Regions from separate parts of the Clostridium sp. JNZ J1-5 genome, predicted to be linked through region 1. Evidence: predicted binding sites of a transcription regulator. Region 1 holds the regulator's gene; each other region holds the start of a gene.

Evidence for each region. Region 1 encodes HrcA, which represses chaperone genes, less so after heat shock. Its sites were predicted from a motif close to TGTTAGCACTCNNNNNNNNNGAGTGCTAACA; they were not measured.
Region 2: htpG (molecular chaperone HtpG) is a predicted target of HrcA. The motif match lies at 2,500-2,530, and genes of this name have one in related genera.
Region 3: groES (co-chaperone GroES) is a predicted target of HrcA. The motif match lies at 3,106-3,136, and genes of this name have one in related genera.

What each region holds. Positions count from the first base shown of each region.
Region 1 is NZ_CM132773.1:462,672-474,040, forward strand. It holds gene dnaK (molecular chaperone DnaK) at 30-1,874, opposite strand; gene grpE (nucleotide exchange factor GrpE) at 1,925-2,542, opposite strand; gene hrcA (heat-inducible transcriptional repressor HrcA) at 2,554-3,609, opposite strand; gene hemW (radical SAM family heme chaperone HemW) at 3,814-4,944, opposite strand; gene lepA (translation elongation factor 4) at 4,975-6,780, opposite strand; gene ACWW38_RS02360 (hypothetical protein) at 6,883-7,320, opposite strand; gene ACWW38_RS02365 (stage II sporulation protein P) at 7,370-8,455, opposite strand; gene gpr (GPR endopeptidase) at 8,511-9,485, opposite strand; gene rpsT (30S ribosomal protein S20) at 9,713-9,979, shown strand; gene holA (DNA polymerase III subunit delta) at 10,044-11,066, opposite strand; gene ACWW38_RS02385 (ComEC/Rec2 family competence protein) at 11,149-11,369, opposite strand, start outside.
Region 2 is NZ_CM132773.1:1,293,401-1,304,769, reverse strand. It holds gene ACWW38_RS06175 (suppressor of fused domain protein) at 1-340, shown strand, start outside; gene ACWW38_RS06170 (transposase) at 443-1,390, shown strand; gene ACWW38_RS06165 (TerD family protein) at 1,744-2,361, shown strand; gene htpG (molecular chaperone HtpG) at 2,581-4,461, shown strand; gene ACWW38_RS06155 (GNAT family N-acetyltransferase) at 4,525-5,070, shown strand; gene ACWW38_RS06150 (DUF1905 domain-containing protein) at 5,171-5,452, shown strand; gene ACWW38_RS06145 (MerR family transcriptional regulator) at 5,623-6,387, shown strand; gene ACWW38_RS06140 (ArsR/SmtB family transcription factor) at 6,470-6,808, shown strand; gene ACWW38_RS06135 (EFR1 family ferrodoxin) at 6,880-7,668, shown strand; gene ACWW38_RS06130 (amino acid ABC transporter substrate-binding protein) at 7,805-8,620, shown strand; gene ACWW38_RS06125 (amino acid ABC transporter permease) at 8,644-9,285, shown strand; gene ACWW38_RS06120 (amino acid ABC transporter ATP-binding protein) at 9,298-9,981, shown strand; gene ACWW38_RS06115 (coenzyme F420-0:L-glutamate ligase) at 10,220-11,369, shown strand, end outside.
Region 3 is NZ_CM132773.1:2,669,810-2,681,178, forward strand. It holds gene ACWW38_RS12885 (DNA-3-methyladenine glycosylase family protein) at 1-391, shown strand, start outside; gene ACWW38_RS12890 (4Fe-4S dicluster domain-containing protein) at 605-2,104, shown strand; gene ACWW38_RS12895 (TIGR01906 family membrane protein) at 2,196-2,840, opposite strand; gene groES (co-chaperone GroES) at 3,192-3,476, shown strand; gene groL (chaperonin GroEL) at 3,545-5,173, shown strand; gene ACWW38_RS12910 (EAL domain-containing protein) at 5,222-6,973, opposite strand; purine riboswitch at 7,185-7,282, shown strand; gene guaB (IMP dehydrogenase) at 7,420-8,874, shown strand; gene guaA (glutamine-hydrolyzing GMP synthase) at 9,248-10,783, shown strand; gene ACWW38_RS12925 (FRG domain-containing protein) at 11,094-11,369, shown strand, end outside.

The DNA of each region.
Region 1 (11,369 bases):
AACTATATGACTTTTTCATTATACACAATTTACTTGTCTTCTTCAACCTTGAAATCTGCATCTACTACATTATCATCTTTTGGTTCTTGGTTAGCAGAAGTATTATTAGCACCACCCATATTAGGATCTGCCTCTGCTCCAGCTTGTTGATATAGTTTTGATGATACTGCATAGAATGCTTCTGTTACTTCATCAGTAGCCTTCTTAATTGCGTCAATGTCACTGCCATCTTTAATTTTCTTTAAAGCCTCTAATTTTTCTTCAATATTCTTTTTATCTTCAGCTGATACCTTATCTCCTAAATCTTTTAAAGTTTTTTCAGTTTGATAAACCACTGAATCAGCATTATTCTTAGTTTCTACCTCTTGTTTTCTCTTATCATCTTCTTCTGCAAACTTTTCAGCTTCTTTTACAGCTCTATCTATTTCGTCGTCATTTAAGTTTGTTGAAGCTGTAATTGTAATGTTAGCTTCTTTTCCAGTTCCCTTATCCTTAGCTGAAACATTTAATATACCATTAGCATCTATATCAAATGTAACTTCTATTTGTGGAATTCCTCTTGGTGCTGCTGGAATATCAGTTAATTGGAATCTTCCAAGAGTCTTGTTACCTGAAGCCATCTTTCTTTCGCCTTGTACTATGTGAATTTCAACAGAAGTTTGGTTATCTGCTGCTGTTGAGAATATTTGGCTCTTTCTTGTTGGAATAGTTGTATTTCTTTCTATTAATGGAGTTGCAACACCACCCATTGTCTCAATTCCAAGAGTAAGAGGAGTAACATCAAGAAGTAATATATCTTTAACTTCACCAGTTAATACACCTGCTTGAATTGCTGCTCCCATAGCAACAACTTCATCTGGGTTAACTCCCTTTGAAGGTTCTTTTCCTGTGAACTTCTTAACTGCTTCTTGAACAGCCGGTATTCTTGTTGAACCACCAACTAATACAATTTTATCTATATCATTTATTGAAAGTCCTGCATCACTTAATGCTTTTCTCATAGGCTCAATTGTCGCTTCTACTAAATCTGCTGTTAATTCATCAAACTTCGCTCTTGTTAAATCCATATCTATATGTTTAGGACCTGTAGCATCAGCTGTTATGAATGGTAAATTAATATTTGTCTTTGTTGAAGATGATAATTCTATTTTAGCTTTCTCTGCTGCTTCTTTTAATCTTTGAAGAGCCATTTTATCATTTCTTAAATCTATACCATTTTCAGCTTTAAAAGTATCAGCTATATAATTCATTACTTTTTCGTCGAAGTCATCTCCACCTAATTTTGTGTTTCCATTTGTAGCTTTAACTTCAAATACTCCATCACCAAGTTCAAGTATAGATACGTCAAAAGTACCTCCACCTAAGTCATATACAAATATTTTTTGATTTGTATCCATCTTATCAAGACCATAAGCAAGAGATGCTGCTGTTGGTTCATTTATTATTCTTTTAACATCAAGGCCAGCAATCTTACCAGCATTCTTAGTTGCTTGTCTTTGGCTGTCATTAAAATACGCTGGAACTGTGATAACAGCTTCTGTTACTGTTTCACCTAAATATGCTTCAGCATCAGCTTTAAGCTTTTGAAGTATCATTGCTGATATTTCTTCTGGTGAATATTTTTTACCATCTATATCCACTCTATAATCAGTTCCCATATGTCTTTTTATTGATATTATAGTTTTATCAGGATTTGTAATTGCTTGTCTTTTTGCAACTTGACCTACAAGTCTTTCATCATTATCTTTAAATGCTACAACTGATGGTGTTGTTCTAGCACCTTCAGCATTAGCTATAACTACCGGATTTCCAGCTTCCATAACAGATACACATGAATTTGTTGTTCCTAAGTCAATTCCTATTACTTTTCCCATTTTGTTTACCTCCTAATTTATACTAAGTATTTATATATAAGTAATTTAGGCTAATTAGCAACCTTAACTAAGCTAAATCTTAAAACTTTATCCTCTCTTTTAAATCCTCTTTGGAAAACTTCAACTATTTGATTTTTTCCAAAGTTATCATCTTCAACATGCATAATAGCATTATGATAATTCGGATCAAATTCTCCATCAGTGCTTATCTCTTCTACATCTAACTTTTTAAAAGCTTCTTCAAATTGTTTTATTGTAATTTCTATTCCTTTTTTGAGATCATCAGCATTTCCTTCAGCTGACACTGCTCTTTCAAGGTTATCAAATACAGGCAACATGTGCTTTAAAATATCTGAGCAAGCATCTGTGTATATAGCTTTCTTTTCTTTTTCAGTTCTCTTTCTAAAGTTGTCATACTCAGAATTTACTCTTAGAAGTCTATCTTTTATGGCTTCTAATTCATTTTGCAATTTCTTGTTTTCATCTAATAAATTCTTATTCTCATCCTTTAATTGATCTAATAAATTTTCTGCATTCTCTACATCATTATCTTCATTTGTGCTATTTTCTAATTCTTCAAATTCCCTATCTTCATTTACTTCTGCTTCCTCGAGAGTTTCATTTTCAAACAATTCCTTCTCTTCAGTTAAATTCTCATTGTTATCCATTTCTTCACCTCTTACCTATCATCAATATATATTTGCCCTATGTTTTCATTTAAGGTACCAACAAATTCAGTTAATAGTGAAATAACTTTAGAATATTGCATTCTTGTTGGTCCAATAACACCAATAGTTCCCAGCGGCTGATTTCCAAGACTATAAATTGCTGAAACTATACTGCAATCTTGGGCATTTTTAATAAAGTTTTCTTTTCCAATGCTGATAACAAAACCATTTCCACTTTTAGATCTTTCAAAGGCATTACTACTGAATAGCTGTCTTAGAGTGTCTTTATCATCTATTAGTGATAAAAATTGTCTTGCCTTCTCTATATCATTGTACTCTGGATAATTAAATATATTAGCAGCACCTTCATAGAAAATCTCACTATTATCAGCTTTACTTAGTGCATCATAAAGTGTAGAAATAATTGCATCAAAAATATCTTCATACCCTTTAAGTTGAACTTTTAATTCATTTATCACTCTTAAATTTATATCTTGAATTGTTAAATTAGCAAGATTGTTATTTAACATATTTGATAATTTTTGAATCATTTCACTACTTATAGGTTTGTTAATTCTTATTATATTGTTATATATCATGTTATTTTGAGTTATTATTACAACAAGAATACTATTGCTATTTATGTTCAAAAGTTGAATTAATTTAATAGCACTATTTCTTACAGATGGAGTTCTAACAACACAAGTAAGCTTAGTAAGCTCCGACAAAAGTGTTATAGCTCTTTTTACAATCTTATCCACCTCGTATAGAGCCTCATCAATAAGCTCTTTTTTTATCATTAGCTCTTCTTGAGGTGTTAACTTAGGTACTTGAATAAGTTTATCAACATATAGTCTATAACCGCTGTCTGATGGCTTTCTACCCGACGAAGTATGCAACTGTTCAATTAGTCCCATCTCTTCCAAGTCAGACATTTCGTTTCTTATAGTAGCTGAACTTACACCTAAATCATATTTCTTAGCTATAGTCCTTGAACCCACTGGTTCTCCAGTGATAATATAATCCTGGATAATAGCTTCAAGTATTTTAATTTTTCTCTCATCCATACTTAAATACTTATTCAAAAGATCACCTCATTTATTAGCACTCTTACTGATTGAGTGCTAACGACTACGATTTAAACTTATCACTCAAATATTTTTTTGTCAATATCATCTTTTTTACGTAATTAATCTATTTTCACTAAAATTTCTCACTCATTCTTTCTTTTCTTGTAAATACTCGCTTTTTCTCAAGATTTTATCCAACCTTTAACAATTCAATATGAAATCACTCATAATCATATTAGATACTTCTATACCCCTTGGAGATAGTGATAAGTATCCATCTATTTCTTTCATTAATCCATTATTTTTGTATTTATAAATAACCTTACCATACACTTTAGATATAGGTGTACTAAACCTTCTTTCAAATTCACTAATTGAAATTCCTTCTATCTTTCTGAGTCCCATAAACATAAATTCTTCCATGTCATCTTCTATTGTGTTCTTCTTCCTGTCTGCTATAGCATTGCCATTGCTATTAATAGCCTTTATATATTCTTCAATATTTTCTACATTTCTATACCTAAACCCATTTTTATATGAATGAGCCGATGAACCACATCCAATATACTCTTGGAGATTCCAATAAACTAAATTATGTTTACATTGAAAATTATGTTTAGAAAAGTTGGAAATTTCATATTGAAAATATCCATTCAACTTCAAAAAATCTAGAGTATATGAATACATATCTCTTTCTACTTCCTCTTCAGGTAAATTCAATTTACCCGCCTCATATAATCTATATATAGGAGTTCCTTCTTCAATAATCAAGCTATAGCAAGACAAATGTTCCGGATCTAATTTTACAACTTCTCTTAGAGTTTCTTTCCAATCCTGCAAATCCTGATTTGGAAGTCCAAACATTAAATCTATATTTACATTTTTAAAACCTAACTCTCTTGACAATTGAAAACTTTTTATAAATTCTTCATTTGAATGTATTCTTCCTAATGCCTTAAGGTGTTCATCCTGCCATGCCTGCAGTCCTATACTAATTCTATTTACTCCCATTTCTTTGAAAAGCTTTAATTTTTCTTCACTGAAAGTTCCCGGGTTTCCTTCTACTGTAAACTCTAATCCTTCAGCTTTGTTTAAATTAGCTATGCTATTTTTAATTATTTCCCAGCCTTCTAAAGATAAATAGGTGGGAGTTCCCCCACCTATAAATATAGTTCTAATCTTTTCATTTCCTATACTGTCTATTTCTTTAGAAAGAGCTTTTGCATAGTTCAGCATTTCACCTTCAAACCCACAAAAAGATGGGAAATCGCAATATAAACACTTTTGTTTGCAAAATGGAATGTGTATATATAAAGAAACACTATCACCCATATTTGTTAGCTCCATTCTAATATAATTCTATTAGTCAACCTTTAAAATTGACATAAATGCTTCTTGCGGCACTTCTACGCTACCGATTTGACGCATTCTCTTTTTACCTTCTTTTTGCTTTTCAAGAAGCTTCCTCTTTCTTGAAATATCTCCCCCATAGCACTTTGCAAGAACATCTTTTCTCATTGCCTTTACTGTTTCTCTGGCAATTATTTTAGCACCTATAGCAGCTTGAATAGGAACCTCAAACATTTGTCTTGGTATAACTTCTTTAAGTTTTTCAGCAATACCTCTACCCTTTTGATATGCTTTCTCTTCTGGTACTATCATTGATAGCGCATCTACTACATCTCCATTTAACAGCATATCAAGTTTTACAAGCTTAGCTTGTTTATATCCGTTTAATTCATAGTCTAAAGAAGCATATCCTCTTGTTTTTGATTTTAAGGTATCAAAAAAGTCATATATTATTTCATTTAGAGGTATATAATAATTAAGTACTGCTCTAGTAGTTTCAATATATTGCATATCTATAAATGTACCTCTTCTATTTTGGCATAGTTCCATAACTGACCCTACATAATCTGAAGGAGTTATTATAGAAGCCTTAACTACAGGTTCCTCCATAAACTCTATTTCTGTTGGATCTGGCAGATTAGTTGGGTTTGTAATTTCTAACATTTCTCCATCTCTTCTATATACTTTATAGATAACAGAAGGAGCAGTTGTTATAATATCTAAATTAAATTCTCTTTCTATTCTCTCTTGAATTATTTCCATGTGTAATAATCCCAAGAATCCACATCTAAATCCAAATCCTAATGCTATTGATGTCTCTGGCTCAAAAGATAGAGCGGCATCATTTATTTTAAGCTTTTCTAATGCCTCTTTTAGTTCATCGTATTTAGCCCCGTCTACAGGGTAAATACCACTAAAAACCATTGGTATGGCTGGTCTATATCCTTCTAATGGTTCTTCAGCAGGTCTTTCCGCTTCAGTTATTGTATCTCCTACTGCAGCATCTCCAAGATTCTTTATAGAAGCAGTTATATATCCAACATCCCCAGCACTAAGTTGATTCATAGGCAAGAAGCCTGGTGTAAACACACCTACTTCTGTTACGTCATATTCTTTTCCACTTGCCATAAATTTTATCTCAGTACCTACTTTTACTGCACCTTCTTTAATCCTAACATAGCATACTACACCTTTATAGCTATCATAATATGAATCAAATATTAATGCTTTTAAAGGAGCTTCTTCATCTCCTTCTGGTGCAGGTACATTTTCTACTACGGCTTCTAATACATCTTTAATGTTTAATCCAGTTTTAGCTGAAACTAGCGGAGCATCTTGGGCTTCAATTCCAATGACGTCCTCTATTTCCTGTTTAATTTCATCTGGCCTTGCACTTGGCAGATCAATTTTATTTATAACTGGTACTATTTCTAAATCATGATCTAGCGCTAAATAGCAATTTGCTAATGTTTGTGCTTGTATTCCCTGGGTTGCATCTACTACTAATATAGCACCCTCACAGGCAGCAAGACTTCTTGAAACTTCATAATTAAAATCTACATGTCCTGGTGTATCAATTAAATTTAGTATATATTCTTCTCCACTATCTCTTTTATAAATCAATCTTGCAGCTTGAGATTTTATAGTTATACCTCTTTCACGTTCTAATTCCATATTATCTAGTACTTGATTTTCCATTTCCCTATTTGTCAAAGTACCTGTTTCCTCTAATAATCTATCTGCAAGTGTAGACTTACCATGATCGATATGTGCTACTATCGAAAAGTTTCTTATATACTTTTTTCTATCGTTCTGCATTACGTTTACCCCCATTGCACATAATAAATCGTAATAAATTATATCATATAATTCTAGAGTAATGTCAACAATAACTATTTTTATGTGAATTTACATTTTAAATTATATATTATCCACTAAATTACTCATAGTAGTTTTTACTTTACTAAATGTATTATAAAATTTAAATTTTAAGTTGCTTATAACATTGCCGTTTATAAAAAAAATATAATTATTTGTATCTATCCTGAAATCAAAAGGCTTAGGGTTATATAATATTCTTATTTTAGGCATAACTGTTTCTGAATCTTTTATATCTTTTTTACTATCAGTATTTCCTATATCGTATTTATCGGGATAAGTTAATACTTCGCCCATATAATCTAAATTCCAAGATAGTTTTTCTTTATTATAGTTTATATCTTCATTATTAATATCTTCATTATTAATATCTCCAGCTATACTAGAGTATATCTGCCTGTTTAAGTTTATATTCACTGTACATAATCCAATAATCACAAAAACTATCATGCTAATATAAATAATCTTAAATTTAGCCATAAAAAAAGTACCTCCTTTATATTTTAAGGATGTACTTTTTAGTCTACTTTTATTCATTTTTTCCATTTATTTGTTCAGCAATTATTCTAGCTAAATATTTTGTTGAAGCCTTAGCCTCTTGAATAGTATTTATATGAGATCCAATTTCTATAAGTACTGAATTATTGCTGGCATCTTGATTGTAAAACTTTCTTCCATAATTATAATAGAAAGTTCCTTTGTTAAAACTTGGATTTTCTTTATTTCCAGGATAATATTTGTTGGATATGTTTCTTATATTTTCAGCTAGTTTCAAATTTTTATCTGCATGTGGATTCTTTTTTGTCATTACAAAAGCAAATCTAGCCACATCTTCTCCATTTATATTGGTAGTAACAGCTTTTTTATTTTCCACTGAATCCCTGTGTAGATCTATTATTAGTTTAAAATCTTTATATTCCTTCAAATACTTATCCAATGTTACTCTAGATCTTTCATAACTTTTGTTATAAGTAACAGTATCATGAACTGTAGTATCGTGTAATACATTTATACCATACTTCTCTAATTCACTTTTTAATTCTTCTCCTACCGCACAAATATTTTTATCTTTATCAGCTATATTTGTACCATAGGGTTTATAGCTTTCACATGTATGTGTATGATATATAAGCACTTCAGGCTTTGAAGGCATTTTTTTCTTTAACTCAGAACTGAATGCAGGTGCTGAATTCATATTTCCGTTACTTTTGGATTGTGTTTCCTCTTCATATACTTGATCATAATTTAGTGTAAATCTATTTAATGCCCCTTCTGGATCTCGCATTGCTGAGTTGTTCTTACTTTCAGTATATGTCACATATGCAATCTCTTTGCCTACTATATTTAAATGGTTTCCTTTACCTATTCCTAATAAGTTCAGTAATCCTCCATATGATGATGTATCTACACCTTCAAACTTTTCTTCAGCACCATTAGATTTAAATATAGGCAGACTATACCCTATAATTCTTGTATAGATATTATTCTCACCAAAGTTACCTCTAACAGATAATTTATTTATTCCACTGAGTATTAATATTGTCAGTAATACACTAGCTAAAAGTGTAGCAAGAATAGTTACAAAATTATAATTGCTATTTTTTCTAAAGTTCATTATGACCCCTCCCTTGTTTGTTTTATATATATGAGGGGTCACTTTAATAATATTACTAATTTATATACCTATTTATATCTTCTAATCCTAATGCAGGTTGCAGAGCAATATTTATTCCATTTGCTATTATTTTTGAAACTGAATCAATTACCATATCTATTTCCTTTGGAGTTACAATCATATCTCCTACATAAGGATATAATATTTCATTTATTAATCTCTGCTTTTCCTCTCTATCTAAGGAATTGAGCATATTATAAAATTCGCTTCCCTTTGTTGACTGGCTTATAAGTGCATCTAATGCCATGTCTAGTGTATCATTTGCCAAAGTAGCAGCATGCACAACAGTAGGAATTCCTATTGCAATTACTGGTATTCCTAAGGTTTTCTCACTAATTTCCATTCTCTTATTGCCTATACCTGAACCTGGTGAAATACCAGTATTTCCAATCTGAATGGTCTTATTTACCCTATCTGTTTTTCTTGAAGCTAATGCATCAATGCATACAATTAAATTAGGTTTTATTTTTTCAGTAACAGCTCTTATTATCTCACCTGTTTCAATTCCAGTAAGTCCTAAAACTCCTGGAGATAATGCACATACTGGTCTTATATTTTCATCTATTTTATCCGGAATGAGCTCCTTTAGATGTCTTGTAATCATGAGTCTTGAAATAACTTTTGGGCCAAGTGCATCAGGAGTTACATTCCAGTTTCCAAGCCCTACTACTAAAGTTGTCATGCTTTTATCCAAATTTATTATGCTGGATAGTGTCTTTGCAAAAACCGCGCTTACATCGTCCATTACATCTCTATCATGGTTTACACTCTCGGGCATTTCTATAGTAATATATCTTCCTATAGGCTTACCCATGTTCTTTTCTCCCATTTCATCTAGTATATTGACATCTACAATTTTCATTCCACTATCAAAATACTCATCAATTTTAACCCCTGAAATTTCTTTACTATTCTGCTCTTCATATAGTTCCTTTGCTTCTATAGCTAGGTCAGTTCTTACATTTTTCATGTACTCACTTCCTTTTTTCATACTTTTAAAGATATTTTTCGCTAATTCTTCAATAATAATTCATAAAGTTGAACAATTTATGGACTTCAACATATTAAATTTAGAAATTTTCTACTTGAAGTGCCTAGTAAATAATGCTATAATATCATTTGTTGAGTAAGGCAATTCAATTATGAATTCCCCAAAGCTGCTTAACCCTACTAAAATCATAAGGGGGTGAAAATGAGATGGCAAATATAAAATCAGCTAAAAAGAGAATAAAAGTTATAGAAACAAAAACTCTTAGAAATAAAATGATTAAATCATCATTAAAAACACAAATAAAGAAATTCGAATCTGCTATCGCTAGTAATGAATTAGCAGAGGCTAAAGTTGCGTATTTATCAGTTGTAAAAGCTTTAGATATGGCTGCAGCAAAAGGTATCTTACATAAGAACAAGGCTGCAAGAAAAAAATCAAGATTAGCTGCAAAATTAAATGGATTAAGCGCTTAATGAAATAAACCGGTGATAACACCGGTTTTTATTTTATGCCTTTAATATTTTAATCCACTAATGACTATACTGTTGCTGTCTTTATAATAAGCAATTCCATTTCAATCTTTGAATCCACAGTTGAAGTTTTTAATACTTTCTCTGTATGTAAACACAATTCCATGCTATTTTTTAATTGGCTTATATTAAATTTTTTACTTTGCAGCATCATTTTTTCGCATATGTATGGATGAAGTTTTAAATCAGAGGCTATCTGATCTTTATTTTTTCCCTGTTCCATTCCAATCTTAATATCAAATAACATTTTAAATTGTCTTTGTATCATCCTCAGTATTACTGTAACTGATTCACCTTTAAATAGTAGTTCGTTTAATATATCTAGTGATTTTTCAGGTTTTTTCTGAGATATAAAATCTACTAAGTTAAAAATATCATTGTCATTTTTTACAACCACTAAATCAGTTATATCCTTTGTAGTTATATCCCTATCTATAGTATAGCAACATAATTTTTCAACTTCATTTTTAATAATGTCCATATTATTTTCAACATTACTGCAAAACAGTGCTAGATCTGCTTTACTGATGTTTTTACCTTTGCTTTTAAAAATTTCTTCTACTTTTCTTTGTAACATAGCCCCTTTTAGCTTTGAAACCTTAACTATAGAAGCAGTTTTATCTAATTTTTTTAGTTTATAACTTTCCTTTTCTCTATCATTTTCAAAAATGTAATACATTATAAGTATACATTCATTAGGCAGTTTTTTTATATATTCACTAATATCCTTAGACAAACTTTCCATGGCTTTATCTACTTTGTCCCTTAGAAAATTTGCTCTATAAATTAATACAATTTTTTTATCGCTCATAAAAGGCAGTGTTTCACATGCATTTATAATAGAATCTATGTTTACATTAGTTCCATCTAATTGAACATAATTTAAATCTAGAAATTCTTTATTTACTGCCTTATTAATTATCTTATTTATACTTTCTTTAATACTTTGTTCATCGCTTCCACAAAATATATAGCAATTATTCAATTCGTTTTTTTTAAGTTTGTGCTCTAGTAATGGTAAATCAATCAATATCATTTCCCCCATTTTAATTAATATAATATCATTTGTGATGACAGTTACCTTAGCCTATATCTAACTTATTTTCACTCTATTATATCACGTTGAACATTATTATAAAACATGTCATAATTACTGGGAAATATCTTAAATTTTTATAACCACGCTTTACAAATATGAAATTCATAAATAGTGCTAACATAAATACTCCATAGAGAAAATTATATTCTGTTGTTGGTGGAGATAATTTAAGTAGTATATATGTGGCACCATCAATAGATGTTAGTATAGAATATAATGCTGAAATATTTAATT
Region 2 (11,369 bases), 830 kb from region 1:
AGGATTGCTTACAGGGAAAAGGTATGAAATCACTATAGGTGCGCACCAAGCTGAAACTATAGGAAAAGTTTTAAAAGGCCGTATTTTGAAGGAGAGAGAGTTATATCTTATTGGGAAGAATAACAATATAATTATTAATTATTCAAAAGAGCCAGAAGTTAAAATTAACGAAAATAATTTAGAGCTTAAGATAAGTAAAGAAACAGCAATTGAAATAGCTTCTGAATTAATTCCAAAGGAAAAAAGTTTTACTTTAAACACAATGAAAAAGATAAAATTTAAAATAGAGAAAACAGAAATAAAAGATCAAAAAGGCAATGTAGTACAGGTTATTGGTTAAAATCAAGGGAAAGTTGGGGACGGTTAACCTATTATCTAATTTAGAATGTTGAATAAGCACCTTATTTCATGTCAATAATTCAAATAATAATCATGAAATGAGGTGCTTTTATTGCCTAGAACCGAAAGAAAAAAAGCTGATAATGCCATATACCATGTAATGATAAGAAGTATAAGTGAAGTAAAACTTTTCAATAATAGTAGCGATAAGGATGAATATCTAAAGCAAATGAAATACTACCAAAAGATTTATAAATTCAAAGTATATGCTTATTGTTTAATGAATAATCATGGGCATTTTATAATAGATTCTAATGGAGCGGACATATCAGAAATAATGCATTGTTTAAATTTTAAATACGCTATAACATTTAACCGGATGCACAAAAGACATGGGCATCTATTTCAAGATAGATTTAAAAGCAAAATAGTGGATTCAGATAGATATTTGATTGTATTATCTGCTTATATCCACAATAATGTATTAAGTATAAGAGAATATGAAAATTGTCCAGAAAAATATAAATACTCAAGCTTAAAAGTGTATCTTGGCCTTGAAAAAGATACAACAGGATTGTTAGATGAAGCATTTATAATGCAGATTTTTAGCAAAAATGTAAAAAAAGCAAGAGAGAAATACGCTAAATTAGTATATCTATGTGATGATAAAAAAATAAAAAAAGAACTAGAATTTGAAGATGAAAAAACAGAATATAGAAGTGAAAGAAAAATAATAATAAGAAATTTTAGAGCAGAGGAAATATTAGAATTTTTAGCAGAAGAAACAGGAATAAATAAAACAATGGTATTTGTAAAAAATAACAGAAAAGCTAAGATTATAAGAGCCTTAGCAACACTGATAATGAGAAGTCTTTGTAATTATAAATGTAAAGATATAGGGAAAGTTATAGGCAATATAACTCAATCCAGAGTATCGAAGCTTTGCTCTATTGGAGTTGATATTATATCTACAGAAGAAAGATATAAAAATATAATAGAAAAATTTATTTTAAAGTATGGAAACTCTAAGGTGGTAGGGCTTAGTACTTAATTTTTAAATAGATATAAAGAAATTTTTAATCTTCTTAGAAAGAATCTTTTATTTTAGATTTGATAAAAGATTTTATTTGTGTTCCTAAAATAAATACGTACAAGCTCTTTCATGAAAAGAAAGGATATAATATAGATAATAAACATAAAAAATTAATGAAGTGGTCAAATAAACAATAAGATAGAGAGAAGTTATAAGGTGAAAGAATAAATTTAGATATTTAATAAACAAAACTAAAAAATTAACCGTCCCTTCTTCCTTTTTCTCCTCTAAGATTAAAAGGGATATTACACTTGTTTGTAGAATTTTATGTTTGTAGAATTTTATATAGAAAAGAATGGGAGGTAAAAAGAATGACAATAGAATTAAAAAAACGTGGAGAGAAGATAGTACTTACTAAGGATGAAAGAAAGAGCTTAGGACAGATAACTGTAAATCTTAACTGGAATCAAAAAATTGAACAAGCTAGTAAAGGATTTTTTGCAAAGCTATTAGGCGGCGGTAACAATTCTATAGATTTAGATTTAGGATGTTTATATGAATTAAAGAATGGAACTAAGGGTGCTGTTCAAGCTTTAGGTAATGCTTTTGGATCGCTTAGTAGTCAGCCTTATATACAGCTTGATGGTGATGATAGAACTGGAGCTAATTCAGAGGGAGAAAACCTAAGAATCAATGGAGATAAGGTAGCAGAAATTAAGAGAATATTAGTTTACGCTTTTATATATGAAGGAATACCAAACTGGGCTCAAGCAGATGGAGTGGTTACATTAAAACGCTCTAATGGTGAAGACATAGTAGTTAAAATGGATGAGCACGATAATGGGAAAATTATGTGTGCTATAGCTTTATTAACAAATCAAAATGATGAAACTTTCAGCTTTGAAAAGATTGTTAAATATTATAATGGACATGAAGCTATGGATAGAGACTTTAATTGGGGAATGAAGTGGAAAGCTGGAAGAAAATAATCTATTAGCATTCTAATTTTATGACAAGGATCGGCTCCAGATTGAAGATGAAAAAACAAAATATATAATCTAAAGGAGTAAACATTCAATTAAGAACATATTGACATAGTATATAAAATGTGGTATATAAAAATTAAGAATTAGCACTCACTAAAAGAGAGTGCTAATGATTATGTATGACTATATAATAGTAGTTTTGCTTTGAAAGGGGAGATTTACTTGGAAAGAAAAGAATTTAAGGCAGAGTCTAAGAGATTATTGGATTTAATGATTAACTCAATTTATACTCATAGGGAGATATTTTTAAGAGAATTAATTTCTAATGCTAGTGATGCGGTGGATAAGATTTATTACAAGGCATTAACGGATAGTTCTTTAAACTTTGATAAGGATAATTACTATATTAAAGTAATTCCTGATAAGAAGAACAGAATACTTAAAATTTCTGATACTGGTATTGGAATGACAAAAGAAGAACTTGATAACAATCTTGGTGTTATTGCAAAGAGTGGATCTTTAAAATTTAAAAAAGAAAACGAATTAAAAGATGGATATGATATAATTGGTCAATTTGGTGTAGGATTCTATTCTGCATTTATGGTAGCGGACACTGTTACTGTTATAAGTAAAGCGTTTGGTAGTGATGAAGCTTATAAATGGGAATCTAAAGGGATAGATGGCTATACTATTGAACCATGTGAAAAAGACTCCTATGGTACAGATGTTATATTAAAAATAAAAGAAAATACTGAAGATGAGAATTTTGATGAGTATCTAGAAGAATATAAATTAAAATCTATCATCAAGAAATATTCTGATTTTATTAGATACCCAATAAAAATGGATATAACCAGCACAAGACTTAAAGAAGGAAGCAAGGAAGAGTATGAAGATTATACTGAGGAACAGACTGTAAATAGTATGGTTCCTATATGGAAAAAGAATAAAAATGAACTTAAACAAGAGGATTATGAAAAATTTTATTCTGAAAAACACTACGGATTTGATAAACCAATAAAATATATTCACACTAGTGTTGATGGTGCAATAAGCTACAATGCAATTTTATTCATTCCAGAAAAAACTCCATATGACTTCTACACAAAGGAATATGAGAAAGGTCTGGAGCTGTATTCAAATGGTGTTCTAATTATGAATAAGTGTGCAGAGTTATTACCTGATTATTTTGGTTTTGTAAAAGGTATAGTGGACTCAGAAGATTTATCCCTTAACATATCTAGAGAGATATTACAACATGATAGACAGCTTAAGCTTATTGCTAAGAACATAAAAACCAAAATAAAAAATGAGTTAGAAAATATGCTTAAAAATGAAAGAGATAAATATGAAAAGTTCTATGAATCTTTTGGCAGACAATTAAAGTATGGCATATATAGTGAATTTGGAAGTAATAAAGATGTTTTACAAGATTTGTTGATGTTCTATTCATCAAAAGAAAAGAAAATGGTTACTTTAGATGAGTATATTTCTAGAATGCCTGAAGATCAAAAATATATTTATTATGCTGCTGGGGAATCAGTTGAAAGAATCGAGAAACTACCACAAACAGAAGTTATATTAGATAAGGGATATGAAATATTATACTTCACTGACGATGTAGATGAATTTGCTATAAGAATGTTAATGATGTACAAAGATAAGGAATTTAAATCTGCATCAAGTGGTGATTTAGGTATAGAAACAGAAGAAAATGAAAATTCTTCTAGCTCAGATGATAAAGAGAATAAAGAACTATTTGAGGATATGAAAAACATTTTGTCAGGTAAAGTTAAAGATGTTAGAGTATCAAAAAGGTTAAAAAACCATCCTGTATGTTTATCGAATGATGGTGAACTTTCAATTGAAATGGAAAAAATACTAAATTCCATGCCTAATAGTGAAAGCATAAAAGCAGATAAAGTTTTAGAAATAAACATAAACCATGATGTTTTCAAATCAATAAAAGAAGCTTATAAAGAAGATAAGGATAAACTTAAACTATATACAAACTTACTATATAATCAAGCTCTACTTATAGAAGGGTTACCTGTTGAGGATCCTGTAGAATTTACAAATAATATTTGCAAAATAATGATATAAAATAAAGCCACTTTCAAATATACTAATTTGGAAGTGGCTTTTATAAGAAAGTAAGTAGCTAAAATGATTAATTTTACCCCTTTCTCTAGTATTGAGACAGAAAATTTAATATTAAGAAGAATGGATTATAATGATATTAAGGATTTATTCGAAATGAGAAGAAATCCACAAATGAACGAATATACAGATACAAAAATAGAAGAAAGCATGGATGAAACTAAAGCTTACATAGATAAAATGAATAAAGGTATTGATGAAAATAAGTGGATCATATGGGCAATTCAACATAAGCAATTAAATAAAGTTATTGGATCTATTTCTATATGGAATATTAATGAAGAAGAAGCAAGCGGTGAATTAGGATATGGAATGATTCCGGATTTTCAAGGAAAAGGTTTGATGAAAGAATCATTATTAAAAGTAGTTGAATATGGTTTTAATGTGGTGAATTTAAAGGAATTAAAGGCCTATACAGAAAAGAACAATGCTAAATCAATTAAACTTTTAAAAAGATGCAATTTTGATGAGATAGATAGAGTTGATGAGGAAGGGTATTTTAATAATAGGGTTTATTCTATGATAGTATATAGATTAGAAAATAAATGTTGATAAATAAAATTAAATGAATATGCTTAGATTTGTTATAATATAAAATATATTTTTAAGAATCAGAAGAGGTTTAGAAATAATTAAGAATGGATGTGAATATATGAGTAAGATATATGAATTTGAAGCTATTATTAAGAAGGTGCCTGATATTGATGGAGCATATGTTGAAATACCATTTGATGTAAAAGCTGAATTTGGAAAAGGACGTGTTCCGGTTGTAGCCACTTTTGATGGTGAGCCATATGAAGGGAGCTTAGTTAAAATGAAAACCCCATGCCATATTATTGGAATTAGAAAAGATATTCGAGCTAGAATTGGAAAGCAGGCAGGGGATGTTATTAAGGTTACAATTGTAGAAAGAACAACAAAAAAGGGACAATAGATGGGAAAGTAGATAGATTTGTGTAAAAACAAATCTACCTACTTTCTTTTTTATTATTTTCATAGTCTTTTATTTCTTTAATATTATAAGTTTTCTAAAAATATTTTCAAACATCAGTTGACATTGACGTTGCGTAAAGGTGTATAGTAATGTTGTCAGGAGGTGAAACCATGGAGTATACAGTGCAAAAGCTAAGTAAACTAGCAGGTATCAGCACTAGGACATTACGATATTATGATGAAATTGGAATTCTTAAGCCGGCAAGAATAAATTCTTCAGGGTATCGAATTTATGGCCAAGGGGAAGTAGATAGTTTGCAGCAAATACTTTTCTATAGAGAATTAGGTGTAAGTCTAGAAAATATAAAGAAGATAGTAACTTCACCTATATTTGATAGCACAGCTGCACTGAAGGAACATCGTGAGAAGCTTCTTGAGAAAAGAAAACAATTGGATATATTAATTGATAATGTGGATAGAACAATAGCTGCAACGGAAGGGAGAATTAAAATGAGTGATAAAGAAAAATTTGAAGGTTTTAAGCAAAAGATGATTGATGATAATGAGAAAAAATATGGGGAAGAGATTAGAGCAAAATATGGTGATGAACAAGTTGATAAGTCAAATAAAAAAATCAAAGACATGAATGAAGAACAATATGCTCAAGCTGAAAAGCTAGGCGTTGATGTGATTAATACACTTAGTAAGGCTTTTGCAAATGGAGATCCTGCAAGTGAGTTAGCACAAAAAGCTGCTGATTTACATCGACAATGGTTAAGCTGCTATTGGGATAGATACTCTAAAGAAGCTCATGCAGGTGTTGCTCAAATGTATGTAGATGATGAACGATTTACAGCATACTATGATAAAAAACAACCTGGTCTAGCAAAATTTTTAAGAGATGCTGTTTTAATCTATACAGGAATGAGAAAATAATTCTAATATAATTTAGGGAGTTAGTAAAGTAACTAACTCCCTATTGACATGTGCACTTGCGTGCACGTATAATTAAGTTATTATGGATAATAAGAATATAAACAACAAAGAATGTATAAATAATATTGAAGAAATATTTGATAATGAACTTTTTAAAGTGTTGTCAGAGCCAATTAGATGTGAGTTAATTAAGTATTTAGCTATAAATGGTCCAAGTGATATTAGCACTATTTCTGAAAACTTCACCCAGGATCGATCTGTTATATCTAGGCACTTAAACCAAATGTATAAGCTTAATATACTTAAAAAGAAAAAGGAGTCTCGTAGAATCATTTATGATTTAAATGCATCAGATTTATTAGGAAAATTTGAGTTTGTAGTTGAGAAAATTAGAAGGTTGGTGAATGATTGTAATTTATAGACTATTTAAGTCTATTTTTTTAAAGCATATGTGCATTTGTGTGCATGTAAACATATTAATGGGGTATTTTTATGGCGACAATTTTTTATTTTACAGGTACAGGAAATTCATTGAGTATGGCTAGAGGAATTGCAGAAAAGCTGAATGCTAATTTAATATCTATAGTTGATGCTATGAGTGAAGAAAAACAGTATAAAGATGAAGTTATAGGGATAGTTGTTCCTGTATATTGTATGGATATTCCTAATATAGTTAAAGAATTCTTAAAAAAATGCAAGTTTTTAAAAAACAATTATATTTTTGCAGTAGTTACTTGCGGTGCTGAAGATGGTATAGCACTGTACAGTATAAAGGAGATATTGGAAAGCAAAGGCTTGAAGTTATCATATGGTTATAAATGCATTCTGCCTGATAATAGTATTGCTTTTCCTACTAATGAAGAAAAAAAGAATAAAATGATTAATGACCAATGTAAATATATAACTAAAATATCTTTAGAAATAGATAAGAGAGTTGTAAATGCAGATAATTTTAAGAAAAGCATTAAAAAATATGCCTTGAAAACAGTATTAGAGAGAGGATTAAATTTAATTTATAAGATTAATAATAAAACAATAGATTATGAAAAGTGTATAAATTGTGGGATATGTGAGAGGGTATGCCCAGTTTCTAATATACATAAGCAGGAGGATAAGTACTTTATTGAAAAGAATTGTGAGAATTGCTTTGCCTGTGCTCAATGGTGCCCAAAGAGAGCCATATCAATGGGTAGGTTAATTCCAAATGATAAAACACAATATACCCACCCAGACATTACTGTGAAAGATATTATGAATCAGAAATCTAAGAGCTATAGTTAGTTAAATTCACAGAGCTATAATAAAGTTTAACAAATGATAAGCATTTTATTTAATAAATTTATTAAAATATATTGACTTTATCGATTTAGCATGTTAAAGTAATAAATATAGTAAGTGATTATAAAAAGCGGGGGATATGAAAATGAAAAAAAGATTAAAAAATATAGTAGTAATGGGGATTATCACAGTAATGGCAATAACTGCTGCAGGGTGCGGCAACAAGCAGAAAAATGCATCATCAGATGCACTATCAAAGGAAAAATTAGTTCTTGGATTTGACGATACTTTCGTTCCAATGGGTTTTAAGGACGATAAAGGAGAGATAGTTGGTTTCGATATAGATATTGCAAAAGAAGTATCAAAAAAAATAGGAAAAGAAATAACCTTCCAACCTATTGATTGGTCTATGAAGGAATCAGAACTTAACTCAGGAAAAATAGATCTAATATGGAATGGTTATAGTATAACAAAAGAAAGAGAAGAAAAAGTAAACTTTACTAAACCATATTTAGATAATAGACAAGTTATAATAACTCTTGCAGATTCTAAGATTAATAGTAAATCTGATTTAAAAGGAGCAAAGGTAGGGGCACAGAATCAATCTAGTGCTGTGGATGCCATAAATAAGGAAGCTGACCTTTTAAAAAGCTTTAAGGATGGTAAAGTTTATACATTTGAAACTAACAATGATGCTTTAATGGATTTAGAGGCAAAGAGAATAGACGCAGTAGTAGCTGATGAGATTTTAGCTAAATATTATATAAGCAAAAAAGGTAAAGAAAAATTCAAAATATTAAAAGATGATTTTGGTAGTGAAGCTTATGCTGTCGGTGTAAGAAAAGAAGATAAAGCTTTATTAGAGAAGATAAATAAGGCATTTGAAGATATGAAACAAGATGGTACTGCTAAGAAGATTTCTGAAAAGTGGTTTGGAGAAGACTTATTTAAATAATAACATTTTAGAGGGGGATTTCCATGAATAACATGATTAACCTATTACCGCAGGTATTTGAGGGACTTAAAGTAACATTGCAGGTATTCATATTAACTTTAGTGCTTTCAATACCTCTTGGAGTATTAGTTGCAACAGGAAGATTATCTAAAAATAAAATAATAAGCAAGGTAACTGGTTTTTATGTACTAATTATGAGAGGAACTCCTCTTCTTTTACAAATTGTATTTATATTCTTTGGATTACCTATAGTAGGAATAAACTTTGATAGATTTCCAGCAGCTATATTTGCATTTACATTGAATTATGCAGCTTACTTTGCAGAGATATTCAGGGCTGGAATATCATCTATAGATGAAGGTCAATATGAAGGAGCTAAAGTTTTAGGACTTCCTCAAAAGCATATATTTTTTAAGATAATACTTCCTCAAGCAACAAAGAGGATATTACCAGCAGTGGCAAATGAGGTTATCACCCTTGTAAAAGACACTGCTTTAGTATATGTAGTTGGTTTAGACGAACTTTTAAAAATTGGAAAGATAGCATCAAATACGCAAGCCTCTCTATTACCATTGGTAGCAGTAGGAATTATATATTTACTTCTAATTGCAGTATTTACACAGTTATTTAAGATTATAGAAAAGAGATATAGCTATTATCAGTAGGGGGGTAACAGAATGCTTAAAATAAAAGGGTTAGAAAAAAACTTTAATAAAAATAAAGTTCTAAAGGGTGTGGATCTTGAGATTAAAGAAGGGGAAATCACTGTTATAGTAGGACCTTCTGGTGGGGGCAAGACAACTCTTCTAAGATGTATTAACGGATTAACTATTCCTGATAATGGCTCAATTATAATAAATGAAAAATATTTATGTAAAGATGGAAAAATGGCATCTAAGAAAGATGAAATTGAAATAAGAAAAGATATAGGGTTAGTATTTCAAAGCTTTAACCTATTTCCACATATGAGTGTTTTAGAAAACATTATTGAAGCACCAAGAGTGGTATTAGGTATTGAAAAAGAAGAGGCTGAAAAGAAGGCTAAAGAAATATTGTGTTTTTTAGGACTTGAAGATAAGCAAAACAGCTATCCTTGTGAGCTTTCTGGAGGGCAAAAACAAAGAGTTGCTATAGGAAGAGCTCTTGCTATGGAACCTAAGCTTATATGTTTTGATGAGCCTACATCGGCATTAGACCCAGGTCTTACAGGAGAAGTAGCAAATCTTATAAAAAAACTAAGTCTTGAAAAATCCATGACAGTTTTAATTATCACTCATGATATGACCTTCGCAACTAAAGTAGCAGATAGAATTTTATCCATGGATAAAGGTGTGTTAAAAGAAGAACATATGTATATATAAATTTTAATTTAATGTATTAGGCTGTTGACAAATAATATTTGTTAGCAGCCTAAAAATTTTATTAACTAAATTTTCTATTAAATCTACCAAGTATGAACAATAAATGCTATAATATCATTGGAATTATTACATAATACGTATATTTACATCTGTAAACATTAATAATGTTTGCATTAATATAAAAATAGAGAAAAGCATAATTATAATATGCTGGTATTTTAAAAGGAGAGATATTCATATGGCAAGAACAATAGGAACTACAGTTAGAGGAGTAAGGGCTCCTATTATAAAAGAGGGGGATGACCTAGTTAATATTGTAGTAGATTCAGTTCTAAAGTCCATGGAGGCTGAAAAATTCACAATAAATGACAGAGATGTAATTGGTATAACAGAATCATTAGTTGCTAGAGCACAAGGTAACTATGCTTCAATAGAGGATATTACTGCTGATATTAATAAAAAATTTCAAGGGGATTTTGCAGTAATCTTTCCAATATTAAGTAGAAATAGATTTTCCTTAATATTAAAGGGACTAGCTATGAGTAAAAAGAAGATATATTTATTTTTAAACTATCCATCAGATGAAGTTGGAAACCATTTAATGGATGTGGATATGATGGACGAGGCTGGAGTTAATCCATACACTGATATTTTAACAGAAGAAAAATATAGAGAGTTATTTGGAGAAAAAGTTGCGCATCCATTTACAGGAATAGATTATGTCCAAATGTATAAAGACATTGCAACAGATGGAAATATTGAAATATTTCTTGCTAATGACCCAAGAGTGGCATTAAATTATACTAAAGAAATTTTAGTAGCTAATATTCATGAGAGAAATAGAACTAAAAGATTATTGAAAAAAGCTGGAGCTAAAAATGTATATAGTCTAGATGAAATATTAAATGAGTCTATAGATGGAAGTGGATTCAATCCAGAGTATGGTGTTTTAGGTTCTAATATGGCTACTGATACTAAGCTAAAGTTATTTCCTAGAGACTGTAAGGAAACAGTAGAAAGTATTCAAAGGATAATGAAAGAAAAGACAGGCAAAAATGTAGAAGTAATGGTTTATGGAGATGGTGCATTTAAAGATCCATCAGGTAAGATATGGGAGTTAGCAGACCCAGTAGTATCACCTGGATACACAGATGGACTTAAAGGAACACCTAATGAAATAAAATTAAAATATGTAGCTGATAATGAACTTAGTGCTTTAGATGGAAAAGATATCACAGAAGCTATGAAGAAGAAGATAATGAGTAAGAAAGATAATCAATCATCATCTCAAGGTGAAAAATTAGGCACAACTCCAAGACAGATTACAGATCTTTTAGGAAGTTTATGTGATTTAACAAGTGGTAGTGGAGATAAGGGAACACCAATAG
Region 3 (11,369 bases), 1.4 Mb from region 1:
ATTAAAAAACTGTACTATTGAAGAACTAGAACAATGTGGAACAGGCTTTAGAGCTAAGTATATTAAAGATACTATAGATAGAATATTAAATAGTGAGATTAATCTTAATTATATAAAAAATCTAGAGGATGATATGTGTCACAAAGAATTGCAGAATATAAGCGGGGTAGGTCCAAAAGTGGCAGATTGCGTAATGCTATTTTCCATGGGAAAATACTCAGCATTTCCAGTAGATGTATGGGTTAAGAGAGCTATGCAGCACTTTTACTTAGCACCAGATGTATCATTGAAAAAAATGCGAGATTTTGCAAGAGAAAAATTCGGCGAGTTTTCAGGCTTTGCTCAACAATATTTATTTTTTTATGCTAGAGAAAATAATATAAAGATATAGTTTATATAGAGTTAAAAAAGACTGCTGATAATAATAAATTATTAGCAGTCTTTTTAGATAGTAAATATATAATGTGTTTCTATAAAATATATAAACTGTTATAAAAAATTTATTCTATTTATAATAAGTATCTGTTATAATAATAAAGGAATTTAAATTAGTAAAGGTGGATTAGCATCTAGAAAAATGTAATATTTTTGGGGGTAATAGGATATGGCTGTTTTTGAAACAGAATTAAAAAAGTTAAAATATGAAGTTTTAAAAGAAGTGGCGGGGTTAGCTAAGGATGGCAAAATAAATCAAGAAGAACTTGAAATAGTACCTTACAATATAATAAAAGGAGAAAAACCTAGATATAGATGTTGCGTATATCATGAAAGAGCTATTGTTAAAGAGAGAGCAAAGTTAGCAGCTGGATATATACCAAATGGAGACAGACCTGGAAAGTTAATAGAAGCAAAAGATGATGATCAAATAATGTATATAATTGAAGCTGCATGTGATAGATGTCCAATTAATAAATATACTATTACAGAAGCATGTAGAGGATGTTTACAACACAGCTGTATGGAAGTTTGTAATGCTAATGCAATAACAAGAATTAATGGAAGAGCTTATATTAATCAAGATGCATGTAAAGAATGCGGATTGTGTAAAAATGCATGTCCATACAATGCTATTTCAGAAGTTATGAGACCTTGTAAGACAGTATGTCCTACACAGGCACTAGCTATAGATCCAGAAGATAGAAGAGCCATGATAAACAAAAAAGATTGTATTGATTGTGGAGCATGTATGTCAGCATGTCCTTTTGGAGCTATATCAGATAGAAGCTATATAGTTCCAGTAATAGATGCTTTAAAAAGCAATAAAAAAGTATATGCTGTTGTAGCTCCTTCAATTACTGGACAATTTGGTGGAAATATAACAGTTGGACAAATTAAGTCTGCAATTAAATCTATTGGATTTAGAGATATGATAGAAGCTGCTTGCGGAGCGGATGCAGTAACTGCTCATGAAGCTGTAGAATTTGTTGAAAGAATGGAAGGAGGAGATAGTTACATGACAAACTCCTGCTGTCCTGGATTTGTTTCATATATAGAGAAGAAGTTCCCGGATCAAGTAGACAAGATATCAAATACAGTTTCACCAATGGTAGCCACAGGAAGATTAGTGAAGAAGGAAGATAAAGATGCTGTAGTTGTATTTATTGGACCATGTACTGCTAAAAAGAGTGAGATTAGAAGAGAAAATCTAAAGGATGCTGTAGATTATGTTTTAACTTTTGAAGAGATAGAAGCTATATTTGGAGCATATGAAGTTGAACTAGAAGAATTTGAAGACGTAGAAGTTAATGATGCATCATCTTTTGGTAGAGGATTTGCTCAGGGTGGAGGACTAAGCGCTGCTGTGGAAGACTTTATTAAGAGCAAGAATATAGAAGTAGAATTTAATCCTGTAAAAATAAGTGGATATTCAAACCTTAGAAAGTTTATGTTATTAGCTAAAAATGGAAAGCTTCCAGGAAACTTTTTTGAGGGAATGATGTGTGAAGGTGGATGTATTGGAGGAGCAGCAACTGTATGCTGTCAAAAGAAAACAAAAGCGCCGCTAAATAAGTTTAGCAAAGAAGCTAAAAATCAGCAGGTAATTTCAAACGAAAAATTAATAAAATTTAAGGATATAAACTTAAACAGTGAACCAAAATTTTAATTTTGAGTGAATCGCTTACTCCTTGGAGGAACGACAAGGAGTTTCCATATAATAATAATAGTCCAGAAGTTACATAAAACTTCTGGACTATTTATTTAAGATAAACACACTTTCTGTATATTCTATATAATATGTAGCTATTTAAAATTAGTATCATAACTATGAAAATGGAACAATTAAAGAAAAATTTTTGAGGCATTATATTTATTATTGGATCAAGGTTAGGGTCTAGAAGCCAATAATCATTATTAAAAGCTAATTTATGAAATAATGTAAAGCTTTTATCGAAGTTTATGGCGAATGGTATAAGAATTAATATAGGAAAAATTATAAGTATAATAGAAGAACATTTTAAAAATGTATGTCGGTGATTTTTCAAGTTAAGAATAAATAATAAAATTATGGCGAAAAATAGAATGTATGCTAACTTATTGAATAGATAAAATATATTTCTTACTTCCTCAAAATGAATTTTACCTTCTTTGGAATATGGGAGAGTAGGTAATTTAAATTCATAATTTGGGCTTTGCATATAATCTACTATATAATTGTAGTTTTTCTTTATTTCACTAACACTTAGGTTTGAAGAAGAAGGCAAATCTAAGTCTACTATACTATAGTAATATATGGCTTTAAAATTTAAAGTTAGTTTTACAGCCAGGATTATTATAAGTAATGAGATTGAAATTGAAAGTAGAATTTCACTAAAACAGCTTATATTTAATATCTTTTTCAAAATATTCACCTCATAGTGTTCAATATTTTTAATTAACTAATTGAAGTATTAACATAGATGTGAGAATATAATCAAGTTAATCATTTATTTAGGTAAAAAGAATAATTAATGATTTTTTAATAATAATTAAATACATAGTAAATAAAAGAAATAATATGAATTAAAGTGATAATTCATTGTAATTTTAATTAAATGGGTTAAATCATGATATAAGTTAAAACATGGAATTTGATATTAAATTTAGTATAAATTATTATTATAATTGTATTAGCACTCAAGGTTAATGAGTGCTAACAGATTATAAAATCTATTAAAATAAAATATAAAAAAATTACATAAGGAGGGTTTTGTATGAGAATAAAACCACTTGGGGACAGAGTTGTAATTAAAAGATTAGAAGCTGAAGAAACAACAAAAAGCGGTATAGTGTTACCTGGAAGTGCTAAAGAAAAACCACAGGAAGCAGAAGTTGTTGCTGTAGGACCTGGCGGAATAGTAGATGGAAAAGAAGTAAGAATGGAACTTAAAGTTGGAGACAAAGTATTATTCTCTAAATATGCAGGAACAGAAGTTAAGATAGATGGAGAAGAATACACAATATTAAGACAAGATGATATATTAGCTATAGTAGAGTAATGGATAATAGAAAATAGAATATGAAAAGTGTATATTTAGTATATAGCAAAAATAAGGAGGTTTTTTAGATGGCTAAGAGTATATTATTTGGCGAAGAAGCTAGACGTTCAATGCAAAAAGGCGTAGATAAATTAGCTGATGCAGTTAAAATTACATTAGGACCTAAAGGAAGAAATGTTGTTTTAGATAAAAAATTTGGTGCACCACTTATAACAAATGATGGTGTTAGCATAGCTAGAGAAATAGAGCTTGAAGATCCATATGAAAATATGGGAGCTCAACTTGTTAAAGAAGTTGCTACAAAGACAAATGATGTAGCTGGAGATGGAACAACAACTGCTACATTACTTGCTCAAGCTATTATAAGAGAAGGATTAAAGAATGTTACAGCTGGAGCTAATCCAATGCTTATAAGACAAGGAATAAAGAAAGCTGTTGATGTTTCAGTTGAAGAAATTAAAAAAGGATCAAAGCAAGTTGATGGGAAAGAAGATATAGCAAGAGTTGCTTCTATTTCAGCTGCTGATGAAGAAATAGGAACATTAATAGCTGATGCTATGGAAAAAGTAGGTAATGAAGGCGTTATAACTGTAGAAGAATCAAAAACAATGGCAACTGAGCTTGAAGTTGTTGAAGGAATGCAATTTGATAGAGGATACTTAAGTCCATACATGGTAACTGACGCAGAAAAAATGGAGGCTATATTAGATAATCCTTATATCTTATTAACTGATAAGAAGATATCTAACATACAAGAAATACTTCCAATACTTGAACAAATAGTTCAACAAGGAAAAAAATTATTAATAGTTGCAGAAGATATAGAAGGAGAAGCTCTAGCAACATTAGTTGTTAATAAATTAAGAGGAACATTTACTTGCGTAGCTGTAAAAGCTCCAGGATTTGGTGATAGAAGAAAAGAAATGCTTCAAGATTTAGCTATACTAACAGGTGGAGAAGTTGTAGCTGAAGAATTAGGAAGAGATCTTAAAGATGTAACTTTAGATATGCTTGGAACTGCTGAAAGCGTAAAAGTATCTAAAGAAAACACTACAATAGTTAATGGCAAGGGAAATAAACTAGAGATTTCAGAAAGAGTATCTCAAATTAAGAGACAAATAGAAGAAACTACTTCAGAATTCGATAGAGAAAAATTACAAGAAAGATTAGCAAAACTTGCTGGTGGAGTTGCCCTAATTAAAGTTGGTGCTGCAACTGAAACAGAATTGAAAGAAAGAAAATTAAGAATAGAAGATGCTCTAGCAGCTACTAAAGCAGCTGTAGAAGAAGGTATAGTTGCAGGTGGTGGAACAGCATACGTTAATGCTATAAAAGAAGTTGCTAAACTCACAGCAGACAATGCTGATGTTAAAGTTGGTATTGAAATTATAAAGAGAGCTCTTGAAGAACCTGTAAGACAAATTGCTTCAAATGCTGGACTTGAAGGATCAGTAATTATAGAAAAAATAATGAATAGTGATCCAGGAGTAGGATTCGATGCATTACGTGGAGAATATGTAAATATGGTTCAAAGAGGTATAGTAGATCCAACTAAGGTTACAAGATCAGCACTTCAAAATGCTTCATCTGTTGCAGCTACATTCTTAACAACAGAATGTGTTGTAGCTGATATTCCAGAAAAGAACCCAGCACCAGTACCAGGAATGGGCGGAATGGGAATGGATGGAATGTACTAAAATTAAATGATAGATATATAGAGAGGTTCTTGAATCTAAGAACCTCTTTTATATTAATTTTATGACTTTACAACTTCCTTTTATGGATTTTGCTTCTTTTTTTATTTTGGTTGCTAATTTTGCAATCTCTTCGCTGCTTGAAAAATTATTAAAGCTTCCATATAACCCAGCTATAGAAAGAGAGGTTATATTAAATAGTGCTCTATTACCTTGTCTATCTGTAGATTCTATATATCCATTGAGGATATCTCTTTCATTAAAAAAAGAAAGCATATTTTTATCAAAGTCTATCAATAACTTATTACATAACTCTTCACATTTATCTATAGTGTTTTCTATTACGCATATATAGTCATCTCCTCCAATATGACCTAGAAAGCTATTATAAGGAAAGAATTTTTTTAAATTACTTTTTAATAGATCTGATGTAAATTTAAGTATTTTATCTCCATTTTCAAAGCCGTATACATCGTTATAGGCTTTAAAATTATCTAAATCAAAATATAAAACACAGCATTTGCTGCTTAAAGTCCTTATGTCGTTTAAAATTTTTTCGATTATGGCATTTCCGGGGAGTCCAGTTAGTGGATTTAATTCTTTGGCGTAATTTCTTTCAAGTTTTGTAGTGAACTCTAGAAGGTCTTTTATACTTACAAGTCCATAATAATTGGAGTCTTTCACAACAATAACACAATCATAAACTTTAGAATCTTCCCTTGCTATAGCAATTTTAGAAACTTCGCTTACGGGAGTGTTATAGTCTACTATTAGAGGGGAATTATCCATTATTAAGGCGATATGACGTTTTGAGAAAACTGAGAAGCCGTATTGTGATGCCATTACTGAGTCCAAAGAATATTTCATGATTAGCCCTACAGGCTTATCTTTTTTTACTATACAAACACCTCGTGTATTGGATTTATCAATATAATTTTTTATTTTTTCACAAGAAACATCAGGTGAAAAGGAAGGTTGAAAGCTACTGATTTCACCTATACAGTGATTTCCAAAATTATTTCTAGTGTTTTTTAGTTTATTATATTTAATTATAGCTTCTTTAGATTTATCTGAAGCTAAATCAAAGTTTTCAGATGGCTTTTGAATAAAGAATCCTTGACCGGCATAAACATTTAAATTTATTAATGTACATAATTCAGCTTCAGTTTCTATTCCTTCTGCAATTACTTTCATATTAGTTGATTTTGCAAAGGTTACTAGAGATTTTATTAGAGCTTGTTTAAAATAATCTTTATCAATATCCCGAATCAAATCCATATCTATTTTTATATAGTGAGGTTTAGTCTGGTATAGTGTTTTAAGACCAGAATATCCTGAACCAGTATCATCTATAGCTATCTGATAACCTTGCTCTGTATAGTTATCTAAAGCTCTTTTAAAACCAGTATAATCTTCTATTGCTGTCTTTTCTGTTATTTCAAATATTATAGATGCAGGTGATATCTTATGTTTGATCAAGAATTCTTTCGTAAAGCCTTTTTTAAACTTATCATCTTTAAAGATTAGAGGATCTACATTTATAAATAATAATTTATCACAATCTATATTATGAGCCTTTTCTAATGCTTTAACTCTACACAAAGATTCTAATTCCCAAGATTTATTATAGGCTGAAGCTGATTGAAATAATTTATCTGGATAGTAAAGGGGGGAGTCTTTTGGTCCCCTGCTTAAGGCTTCATATCCAATTACATTTCCATCATTCAAGGATACTATAGGTTGGAAAACTGTGGTTATACTTCCTGTACTTAAAATTTTATTTAATTCATTAAAAGTTTCCATAAACTTATGCACCTCTTATATTTAATAGTAAGAATTATTATTAAATATTATATATTATTTAAATATTAGATTATAAGTAAAATTGTGTTAATAATCAGTTAATAAGGAGTTAACAAGCCTTGTTTTAGTATGCAAGTTTATTATCAAAAAATGATAGAAACAAATTGACAAAATTCAAAAACTAAAATAAAATAAGACATAACATAATTTAATATTTAGCATTTGCTTCACTTATATATACCTTGAATATGGCAAGGAGTCTCTACCGGGAGCCGTAAATTCCCGACTATGAGTGGTTATTGCATATTTTTTAAAAAAAGATGCATTAATTTCACTCGAGGTATATTTACGATGAAATTAATGCATTTTTATTTTACATAATTGCATAATAAGATTATCTAATTTAAGTAGATTTATTATAATAATTTGAAAGGAAGTTGATGGAAGTGGCAACTATTTTAAAACAAGCATATACATTTGACGATGTATTATTAGTACCAAACAAATCAGAAGTTTTACCAAAAGACGTTAGTTTAAAGACTAATTTAACAAAAAGTATTAAACTTAATGTGCCATTAATGAGTGCAGGAATGGATACTGTAACAGAAGCTAAAATGGCAATAGCAATAGCTAGAGAAGGTGGAATAGGAATAATACACAAGAATATGAGTATTGAAAGACAAGCTATTGAAGTTGACAGAGTAAAAAGACAGGAAAATGGAGTAATAACAGATCCATTCCATTTAGCACCGGATAATAGTATAGAAGATGCTCTTAATTTAATGAGTAAATATAGAATTTCAGGAGTTCCTATAACTGTAGACGGAAGACTAGTAGGAATTATTACAAATAGAGATATTGCTTTTGAGACAAATTATAATCAACCAATAAAAAATGTTATGACTAGCAAAAATCTTATAACTGCAACAGAACATACAACAGTAGAAGAAGCTAAGGAAATACTTAAAAAATATAAGATTGAAAAACTTCCTTTAGTGGATAAGGATAATAACTTAAAAGGTCTTATAACAATAAAAGATATTGAAAAAGTTAAGAGATTTCCAAATGCAGCAAAGGATGAAAGCGGAAGATTACTTTGTGGAGCTGCAGTTGGAGTAACAGCTGATATGATGGAGAGAGTTGATGCACTAGTTAAAGCTAAAGTAGATGTTATAACAGTTGATACTGCTCACGGACATTCAAAAGGAGTTTTAGTTGCAGTAAAAGAAATTAAAGCAAAATACCCAGAGTTACAAGTTATAGCAGGAAATGTTGCAACTCCAGAAGCAACAAAGGATTTAATAGAAGCTGGAGCAGATTGCATAAAGGTTGGAATAGGACCAGGATCAATTTGTACTACAAGAGTTGTAGCAGGAGTTGGAGTTCCACAACTTACTGCAGTTATGGATTGTGTTGAAGAAGCAAATAAATATGGAATACCTGTAATTGCAGATGGAGGAATAAAATATTCAGGAGATATAGTAAAAGCTCTTGCAGCTGGTGCAAAAGTAGCTATGATGGGATCAATGCTTGCAGGTTGTGAAGAAGCACCAGGTGAAATGGAAATATTCCAAGGAAGAAGCTATAAAGTATATAGAGGAATGGGATCATTAGGAGCAATGGCTTGTGGAAGTAAAGATAGGTATTTCCAAGAAGATGGTAAGAAGCTAGTTCCAGAAGGTATAGAAGGAAGAGTTCCTTATAAAGGTGTAGTTGCAGATACAATATATCAACTAGTTGGAGGACTACGTGCTGGAATGGGATACTTAGGAGCACCAACTCTTGAAGACTTATTCCAAAATGCTAGATTTGTAGTTCAAACTTCAGCAGGTCTTAGAGAAAGCCATCCTCATGATATATCAATGACAAAAGAAGCACCAAATTACAGTGTTCAAGGGTAGTTAAATATCAAGAACGGATATATATAGGCTATGTTTTAAGAGATTGTTGATTTCGTATAATATCGAAAATAATTCTAAATTTAGTATAACTATTATAGCTAAACTTTCATTAACTCGCAAAGCTCAGACAAATGAAAGTTCTTAACGCTACAATAGTTATACTAAATAAGAATTATAAATTCTCATTATAATGAACTCAACAATCTTTAAAATAGCCTTAACCTACTAATGGAAAGTTTTAAATGAATGTAAAAATCAACATTCATTTAAAACAGTGCCATGATATAATATAGTTAACAAGCATGATATATAGTAACCGGTGGCTGTTTTGAAGCCAGTGGTTACTAAATAATTAACGGGAGGATTAAATTTAATGCACAAAGAGTTGGTTTTAGTAATAGATTTTGGTGGACAATATAATCAGCTTATAGCAAGAAGAGTTAGAGAACACAATGTATATTGTGAAATTGTCCCATATACTGTAACTATTGATGAAATAAAGAACAAAAATCCTAAGGGAATAATTTTTACTGGAGGACCTAATAGTGTTTATGGAGAGGGAACTCCAAGAATAGACAAAGAAGTATTTGAAATGGGAATTCCAGTGCTAGGAATATGCTATGGACACCAATTAACTGCATATACACTAGGTGGAAACGTAGAAAGCCCTGAAATCAGAGAATATGGTAAGACAGAAGTAAAATTATCTAAAGAATCATTATTATTTGATGATATAGAAGAAGAATTAGCTCAATCATGGATGAGCCACACAGATTATGTTTCAAAAGTTCCAGAAGGATTTAAAATTGTAGGAACTACAGAACAATGTCCAGTAGCAGCCATGGAAAATAGTGAAAGAAAAATTTATGGAGTTCAATTCCACCCAGAAGTTGAACATACACTATTTGGAAAGAAAATGCTTTCTAACTTCTTATTTAAAGTTTGTGGATTAAAAGCTGACTGGTCAATGGCATCTTTTGCTGAAGACAAGATAAAAGAAATAAAAGCATTAGTAGGAGATAGAAAAGTACTTTGTGCTCTATCAGGTGGTGTTGATTCATCAGTAGCAGCAGTACTTGTTCATAAAGCAATAGGTAAACAACTTACATGTGTATTTGTTGACCATGGTCTACTTAGAAAAGACGAAGGAGATCAAGTTGAATATATATTTAAGAAACAATTTGATATGAACTTAATAAGAGTTAATGCTGGAGAGAGATTCCTAGGAAAGCTTAAAGGCGTAAGTGATCCAGAGAGAAAGAGAAAGATAATTGGAGAAGAGTTTATAAGAGTTTTCGAAGAAGAAGCTAATAAGCTTGGGCAAATAGATTTCCTTGTTCAAGGAACTATATACCCAGACGTAGTTGAAAGCGGAACAAATACATCAGCTACTATAAAAAGTCACCACAATGTTGGAGGACTTCCAGAAGATATGCAATTCTCACTAATTGAGCCATTAAGAGAATTATTCAAAGATGAAGTTAGAGCAGTTGGAGAAGAACTTGGAATTCCTCATAAATTAGTATGGAGACAGCCATTCCCAGGACCAGGTCTTGCTATAAGAGTTCTAGGAGAAATAACAGAAGAAAAACTATTTATAACTAGAGAAGCAGATGCAATATTTAGAGAAGAAATCGCAAAAGCAGGCCTTGAAGAAAAGATATGGCAATACTTTGCATGCTTACCTAATATACAATCAGTAGGCGTTATGGGAGATGAAAGAACATACTGCCATACTGTAGCATTAAGAGCTGTAACATCCTCAGATGCTATGACTTCAGATTGGGCAAGAATACCTTATGAGGTATTAGACATAGTATCAAGAAGAATAGTTAACGAAGTTAAAGGAGTAAACAGAATTGTTTATGACGTAACCTCTAAGCCACCAGCAACTATTGAATGGGAATAACTGGGAAAGCTATTAAAACAGATAGTATACCTAAATACAGTGTAAACTAATATCTAGAGTTTCAATGTTGGTACAATAAAATAATACAGACCGCCGTACAAGTTTCGGAAGATGGCATATATGGAACTAATACAGAGAAAGCATTACAAACTATAGAAAAAATAATAAAAGAGTTTTAATATAATTGAAACTCTAGCATTAGAGTAAAATCTAGTGCTAGAGTTCTTTTTTATTTTTTCATTTAATATAAAGGAATTTACAAATTAATGTAGAAATTAATCAATAAAGATAACTTATAGTAGATTAGGAAGTGTTTAGTATTAATAATTTAGCTGGAATTTTAAATAAAGTTGCAATATTTAAAAAAGAATACGGAACTGTTTGGTTTAGAGGTCACAGCAATGCAAGTTATAAGCTTAATAGTGGTTTATATAGAATAAGTACTGATTTAAGCAAAGTTAGAGAAGCAGAAAATAATGTTTTTAATTGTTTTATAAACTATGGAGATTCATATTGTAACAGGTTTTATGAAAATAAGGAATGGAATTCTATTTTTCTTATGCAGCATTATGGGATGTATACAAGA